Regions from separate parts of the Halomonas sp. 113 genome, predicted to be linked through region 1. Evidence: predicted binding sites of a transcription regulator. Region 1 holds the regulator's gene; the other holds the start of a gene.

Region 1 (4,001 bases):
CGTTACGCCTGGCTGCGGGAAGTGGCGCTGTGCTTAGATGGAACGCCATGGGTGGTGGCGCGCTCGGTCGCCCCGCTCTCACAGGTAAAGGGCCAACGGCTAGAGTGCTTGGGCGAGCGCTCGCTAGGTAGTTGGCTATTTCGCCAGCCGGGTTTAGTGCGTGGGCCATTGGAAGTAACGACGCATTCCCCCCAGTTTGCTAGCGTCAACGGCATACAGGAAGGCTGTGCCTGGGGAAGGCGCTCTGTTTTTTATCACGGCTGTAAGCACGGCAGTCTGTCATTATTAGTGCAAGAGTATTTTTTGACGGCGATGGCGGATGATCTTGGCCTGCCTTCGCGCTAGGCTAGCGCCTGCATCTTATTCTTCGTGAGGTAAGCATGGATCGTTCACTGTTGCGGCCGAAGGGATGGGCTCGCGTGGCAGATTTTTTACAGCTGATGCGCTTGAATCGGCCGATAGGCACATGGCTTTTGATGTGGCCGACGCTGTGGGCATTATGGGTGGCTGCGGAAGGTGTACCAGGGCGAAATGTGCTGCTGATTTTTGTGGCCGGCGTTTATGTGATGCGCGCTGCGGGCTGCGTGGTCAATGACTATGCGGATCGCCACTTCGATGGGCATGTGAAACGCACAAAACAACGTCCGCTAGCGACGGGCCGTATCAGCGAAACCGAAGCTCAACTGCTGTTTATCGCCCTGGTGGCCGCTGCGTTTATTCTGGTATTACTGACCAACTGGTTTACGGTGCTGCTCTCGCTGGGCGGGGTGCTGCTGGCGATTATTTATCCGTTTATGAAGCGCTATACCCACTTTCCTCAGGTGGTGCTGGGCGCGGCTTTTTCCTGGGCAATTCCGATGGCTTTTGGCGCCGTGCTCGGCCACGTGCCGCTGGAAGCATGGCTGCTATTCTGCGCTAATGTGTGCTGGACAGTGGCCTACGATACCCAGTACGCCATGGTCGATCGCGACGACGATTTAAAAATTGGCATTAAATCGACGGCCGTGCTGTTTGGAAATGCGGATCGTTTGATTATCGGCTTACTCCAGCTAGCCACCCTGGGGTTGCTGGCTTGGGTAGGCTGGTGGGTTGGTTTAGGTGGTTTCTTCTGGTTAGGGCTAGCGGCAATGGCAGCGACTTTTCTGCATCAGCAGCGCTTAATTCGCGACCAGGAGCGGGATGCCTGCTTCCAGGCGTTTCTCAATAATCACTGGTCGGGACTGCTGATTTTTGCCGGTATCGCGCTAAGTTGGTGGCCTGCGGCTGGCTGATCGAGGCGATTGTCATGTAATTGTCATCAAGTCATGGTGTTATCGTCACTGACATGTCATTGATCTGTTTATCTTTGAACTGTTTTTCTTTGAACTAGTTTCTTTGAACACCGTGAGGCTCTGGTATGACCGCCAAGACCGTTCTGATTGTCGATGATGAGGCGTCGATTCGCGAGATGATCGCGGTAGCGCTGGAAATGGCTGACTATCGCGTGCTCGAAGCGGATAACGCCCAGGATGCCCATGCCATGGTGGTCGACCACCAACCCGATTTACTGCTGCTGGACTGGATGATGCCCGGCACTAGCGGTATTGAGCTGGCGAGACGCCTAAAGCGTGAAGAAACCACCGCTGAAATCCCGATTATTATGCTCACCGCGAAAGGCGAAGAGGATAATAAAATTCAAGGGCTTGAAGCCGGTGCCGATGACTATATCACCAAGCCCTTTTCACCCCGGGAATTGGTGGCACGGCTAAAAGCGGTGCTGCGCCGTGCGACGCCACGTGGCGTTGAAGACCCGATTGAGATTAACGGCCTGCTGCTTGATCCGGTGAGCCACCGGGTAAGTGCCCACGGCAAAGCGCTGGAAATGGGCCCCACCGAGTACCGTTTGCTGCAGTTTTTTATGACTCACCAAGAGCGCGCTTACACACGTAGCCAGCTGCTTGACCAAGTGTGGGGCGGCAATGTTTACGTTGAAGAGCGCACGGTCGATGTGCATATCCGCCGCTTGCGTAAAGCGCTGGGTGACGTGCATCAAAACCTGATCCAAACGGTTCGGGGTACCGGTTACCGTTTCTCTGCACGGGTGTAAATGTGCGTTTATGGAGTCGTGAGCTGTGGCGAATAGCGTGGCTGGCCACGCTGGGCACTTGCTTGGGCTGGCTGTTGGGCTCGGCTGGGCTGGGGCTCGCAGCAGGGCTTGCGGGATGCCTGTTTTACCACTTACGACAGTTACGCGAACTCTATTTGTGGCTCACCCTCCACCCTAACGATGAACCGCCTGCCGCTCGCGGGATGTGGGGCGAGCTATTCGATCGTTTATACCGCTATCAAAAAAGTCAGCGCATCACCCAAAGCCGTCTGCGGGCTACTTTGGCACGTATTCAAGAGTCGTCTGAAGCAATGCGTGATAGCGTGGTCATGCTTGATCGCCACGGTGATTTGGAGTGGTGGAACAGCGCCGCCACCGCCATGCTGGGGCTACAAACCGCCCATGATCGTGGTCAACACATTACCAACCTGCTGCGCGACCCAGGCTTTATCAGCTATTTTAATTCGCGTAACTACAGTGAGCCGTTAACGCTCACCTCACCGATTGATGAACGGCGAATCCTGCAGTATCAAATTACCCTCTACGGTGACGACGAACGCTTAGTGATGGCTCGCGATATCACCCGCTTGCATCGTCTTGAGCAGATGCGGCGCGACTTTGTCGCCAACGTTTCCCATGAGTTACGTACGCCGCTGACCGTTCTCTCCGGCTATTTGGAAACCTACAGTGATATCTCCGACCAGCTTCCGCCGCGCTTGGGACGTAGTATTCAGCAAATGCAGGAACAGACCCAGCGGATGCAGAATCTGGTCAACGATTTATTGCTGCTCTCGCGTTTGGAAATTGACCAGGGCGGCCAAGATCATCATCCACTGTCACTCGAGCCTTTACTGCAAAGCGTTTGTGATGATGCGCTGGCCCTATCGCATCAACGTCATACCATTACCGTCGCCCTTGAGAGCGATGCCCGACTGTTAGGCAGTGAACAGGAGATTCGCAGCGCCGTCTCTAACCTTGCCTTTAATGCGGTTCGCTACACGCCTGCTGGCAGCCAAATCACCCTGCGTTGGAAAGCTAGCGCTACTGGTGGCGGCTATATCGATGTGGAAGATAACGGTGAAGGGATTGATCCCGTTCATATTCCCCGACTAACTGAACGCTTTTACCGTGTTGATAAGGGGCGCAGCACTGCGACTGGCGGCACAGGTTTAGGCTTGGCGATCGTTAAGCACGTGCTGTTGCGCCACGATGCGCAACTACAAATTGAGTCCCTTCCCGGCAAGGGTGCGTTGTTTCGCTGCGCCTTCCCCCCCTCGCGTCTTGTTTAATTTAGCAAGTCATCCCATCGCATAATATTTGTAACAATGTGCAATATTGGCATGCAAGGTTGGTAAAGCTTTACCCATGTGCCATTTTTACACAGCTCAAAGCGTTGTGTCGTGACTCAGTTGATGCCTTTTTGGCATAACTTATTTTTAAGTAAGAATATGATTTTGTTGTTTTTATTTATATTCTTCAGTTTTTTGGCATGCCTTCTGCAGAGTACAGATTGAAGGAAGATGACCGCAGGAATTGCTGGCTTCTCAGTAAGCCTTTCTTTCTTCATTAAGCAGTACTAAACAGCGATCCGGAGGTAGGATATGACGTCCAAGGATTTTCTCAAGAAAGCTGGCATTTTAGGTGTATCTTTTGGTCTGATGGCAAGCCCATTAGCTTTTGCACAAACCGATAAAAATTCGGCGATTGACGAAAACCAAGGTATTACCGCTGACGAGCAACCGATGGATTCCCAAGGTACCGGTAGTTCAACTGGCAGTGATACAACAGACATGACTGACGATTTAACCCATGACGAAGGTGATGGTGCCAGCGACATGGATCCGCAATCAAGCAGTCACTCAGACGATGCTGAGTATGATAAGGATGAGCTTGTAGAAGAAAATGGCGGTAGCTA
Region 2 (4,001 bases), 200 kb from region 1:
ACCCTATGGCGCATCAACCTTGGCGGCGACAGATGGCTCGCGGCAGCCGTCGGCGGTAGAGCTGCGCATTGCTGAATTTCAGGGTCAGCACGTGGCATCCATTGCGCGTTCGCTCAGTTCACACAACGATTAGAGGGGGAGGTGAGACATGCATCCATTAAAGGTGGTGTTTGTGCACGATGTTGTTTGCGGTTGGTGTTACCTTCTCTCTCCCCGGCTGCACTCGCTTGCCAAGCAGTTGAACCTGGATGTGCATCACCAGTGCTTTACGCTTCAAGCAAGTAGAGAAGCCATGCTAGAAGCCTTCGGCTCTATGGGTGATGCCAAAGAAACAATTCTCGGTCATTGGGAAAAATGCGTTGCCGCAGAGGATACCCCGCGTATCAACATTGATGGTATGCGTGCCCAAACCTTCGAGTATCCTCACGGGATGCCTGGCGCGCTGGCGTGTAAGGCGGCTGAAATGCAGGCAGGTCAACAAGGGCACTGGCGTATGTTTGATCGTGTTCAGTACGCGCACCTGACGGAGAGCCGCAATATCGGTGATAGCCAGGTGCTGCGATCACTGGCTGAAGAAATCGGGCTCGACATGGTTCGTTATGATCTAGACGTGCTCTCGGAAACAACTCAGCAGGCGGTGGAAAAGGATCACCACCTCGCGTCCAAGTTGGGAGTGCAGTCGGTGCCGACATTGATTGTTGAAGACAGATGGCTGATTAATGGTGCGCAACCGATAGAAAGCCTGCGTCTCCAGTTACAGGAAGTCCGCCAGCATATTGGCTGAATTTGTCGAGAGATTGCTGACGTTTTAACGTGAGGCTAGGGTCATAATTGAGCGCCCCGGCCCCACGCTTGCTCACATTACTGGGCGTTCAGGAAGTCCTCTACATCGAGCAGTATTAGCTCATTATCATCGGCGCGGCCTTGCTGGCGGCCAATCGAGAAAGGGTAGTTGTTGTCATTGGCGACCACGATGGTGCTCTCATCGACACGATCCACGTTCTCAATGGTCACAAAGGGAAAGTTAAAGGTGCCGTTGATCGTGCCGCGCGGTGCAAGGCCCTCTGGATCCTGGATGTCCATCAAGTCGATATAGGCGATTTTCTCAAGCACACCCTGCTCGTCCGTACGTTCGAGATCGACGAGATAGATGCGTTTGAACTCGGCAGGGTTGTCTGCCCACTCTTCTCGCGGGTCGCCCTGGCGGCTATCACGCTCGATGATCAAGCCGCGAGTTCCGCCAATGAGGTTGAAATCGCCGATGGCGTGATCCGCTGATTCCAAGGGGTAGTAGCGGGTTGTGTCGCCCCATTCGCCGGTTTTAGTGTTGAGCTCGAACATTCTTAATACGGGGGTGCCATCAATCGTTTCCGGGGCGTTGGCGTTGCTATCCCAGATGGGCTTTTCCAGTAAGGGGTAGAGGGTTGTTTGGTCTTCGGAGAGCGCCATGCCCTCATAACCACCGGAGCGAAACACCCTCACATCATCAGCGAGAGGCGCGCCAGGGTTCGGGGGGAGGGCAAAGGCATTGTCGGGGGAGCGCATCAGCGTCCCACCAGGATTGGTGGCCAGCACTTGCAGAACTTCGCCCTGATTATCCACCTGGATAATCCACGGGCCAAACTCATCGCCAATCCAGTAGCTATCGCCCACCGGCTGTATCGATTCAATATCGAAATCAGCCCCGGTTAAAAAACGACCAGGAGTGGCTTCATTCATAATCGGGAAGGGCACCTTGCGGTTTGGATCCGAGAGTTGAACGGTTTCCTCGATGATGACACGCCCAGTGTCCCAGTCGGTCTTTATGATGTTAAACATCAGAATGACGTCGGAGGAGTTCGCCTTGGAGCCAAAGCCGTTATCGGTCAATACCAGGAAACGGTTATCGCCAAGCGAGCGAATGCCAGAAAAACCCTGCAGGGGCTGGCTGGGGAAGGGTAGCGCTAAGCCGGTGGCTTGCATGTTCGTATACAACTGCTCAACGCGGCCCTCTTGGCCAGTAAAACGGCCTGAGACGTTATAGTGCTCAGCGGCACCGGAAGGAGCTGCCACAAAGGTGCTGCCGGGTAGCTGGGCATGGCCGGACAATGTGGCGGGAAAACTCTGCTGGGCGTGTGCCGCACTGGTAAACGCAAAGGCGAGTAGAGCAGTCGCTAGTAACGGCTTTGTCATCACTATTTCACCATTTCGGAGGAAAAATTAGGGCAGGTGCAGCTTTTGCTAATTTTCATCCGTAATAGTGATAGTTGAATGACAAAGTGCAGACGTTTTAATGGCAGCAGGGTTTCACGTCGAGTCTGGCCCTGAGTCGTAAAATACGTCTTGCTCAACAGGCGTAAATATTAATAAATGGTGTGGCTTTCAAATACATTATTCAAAGAGGAAATGGCAATGGGATCATCGGTCAAAAAGGTACTGGTCTTTGCTGGCAGTGCCCGAGAAGCGTCACTGAACAAGCAGCTAGCCAAGCTGGCCGCCAAGCGTATTGAGGCGCTTGGCGGGGAAGCAACCTTTATCGATTTAAAAGATTATCCCTGCCCACTGTTTGATGAAGATATTGAAGCCCGGGGCGTGCCGGAGAATGTGCTGAAGCTGCGTGAGATTCTGGCGGATCACCAAGCGGTGATGATCGCTTCGCCGGAGTACAACGGCTTTATCACGCCGCTGCTGAAAAACACACTGGACTGGCTATCACGTCCCTATCAGGATACGCCGGGGCTCAAGTTATTTGCCGGTAAGTGGGCAGCGCTGGTGGCGGCTTCCCCAGGTGGGCTAGGTGGCATCCGTGCGCTACCGCTTGGTCAGCAACTGTTAGCCAATCTGGGGTTGGTCGTGCTGCCACAGCCATTGTCGCTGGCGAAAGCGGGCAGCGCTTTCAATGATAGTGGCGCGTTACACGATGAAACCACGGGGCAGAAGCTGGATGCGCTGTGTCAGCGCCTAGTGGACTCACTGGCCGCCACGCACTAACCGCCCAGTGGCTTTCGGGGGCTTACGCCCCCTTTAGCATCCGATCCAGCTGGCGGTAGCCGATGACTTCAATGTAGGTACGGTTGCTCGAGTCGTTAAATGAGAGAATTGTTCATGCCACTTGGTGACGGCGGGCTTCTTCTAGGTCGTAGGCATTCTGCAAACGAAGCCAGTAACCTTCGCTTGTGCCGAAGATCTTTGCTAGACGTAAGTCAGTATCTGCCGTAATCGCTCGGCGACCCAAGGTGATTTCACCAATGCGGGTCGCTGGGACGCCCATCTGCTTAGCCAGCGCATTTTTACTCAGCGCCATTGGCTGCATGAAATCTTCGTACAAAATTTCACCGGGATGGATATTAGGAAGTTTTGCCATTTTGTCACCTCCCGTTATGAGTGATCGTGTCTAATTCAATGCTAAGCACCTTTCAGCATCCGATCCAGCTGTCGGTAACCAATGGCCTCAATTAGATGTGGCTGGGTGGGCTTGGGCTCACCCTGAAGGTCGGCAAGGGTCAGGGCTACGCGTAGTACGCGGTGATAGGCGCGGGCGGAGAGCTTGAGCTTTTCCAGCACGCCCGCGAGCCAGGCGCGCTCTTCATCGTTAAGCGCGCAGGCGGCTTCCAGGGCTTTGCCGCTTAGCTGGCTATTCAGCGCGCCACGGGCCATTTGGCGTTCTCGGGCGGCCATCACCCGCTCACGCACGGCTTCTGACGACTCGCCTTGGGTTTGTGCGGTGAGCTGCTCTGGCGGCAGTGCGGGCACTTCCACTTGCAGATCGATACGGTCTAGCAATGGCCCGGAAAGCCGCGCTTGATAACGCTGGATTTGGCTGGCGGTACACTGGCAGCGCTGGCGTGGGTCGCCCAAGTGGCCGCAGGGGCAGGGATTCATTGCGGCTACTAACTGAAATTGAGCAGGGTAGCGGCGCTCATGGCTGGCACGTGCGAGATGAATCTCTCCAGTTTCCAGCGGTTGCCGAAGTACCTCTAGCACATGACGAGAGAACTCCGGCAGCTCATCCAAGAACAGCA

The links. Region 1 encodes PhoB, which activates phosphate uptake and scavenging genes when phosphate is short. Its sites were predicted from a motif close to TGTCATANNNNTGTCANA; they were not measured.
Region 2: the regulator PhoB is predicted to act here: its motif matches at 2,239-2,256, upstream of YERSI8AC_RS23455 (esterase-like activity of phytase family protein).

What each region holds. Positions count from the first base shown of each region.
Region 1 is NZ_LR881453.1:5,249,550-5,253,550, reverse strand. Features, by position in the region: gene YERSI8AC_RS24425 (chorismate--pyruvate lyase family protein) at 1-345, shown strand, start outside; gene ubiA (4-hydroxybenzoate octaprenyltransferase) at 381-1,271, shown strand; gene phoB (phosphate regulon transcriptional regulator PhoB) at 1,397-2,086, shown strand; gene phoR (phosphate regulon sensor histidine kinase PhoR) at 2,089-3,375, shown strand; gene YERSI8AC_RS24405 (hypothetical protein) at 3,688-4,001, shown strand, end outside.
Region 2 is NZ_LR881453.1:5,046,349-5,050,349, reverse strand. Features, by position in the region: gene wrbA (NAD(P)H:quinone oxidoreductase) at 1-133, shown strand, start outside; gene YERSI8AC_RS23460 (DsbA family oxidoreductase) at 149-784, shown strand; gene YERSI8AC_RS23455 (esterase-like activity of phytase family protein) at 862-2,172, opposite strand; gene YERSI8AC_RS23450 (NADPH-dependent FMN reductase) at 2,392-2,970, shown strand; gene YERSI8AC_RS23445 (HigA family addiction module antitoxin) at 3,083-3,343, opposite strand; partial or broken gene YERSI8AC_RS23440 (ATP-binding protein) at 3,385-4,001, opposite strand, start outside.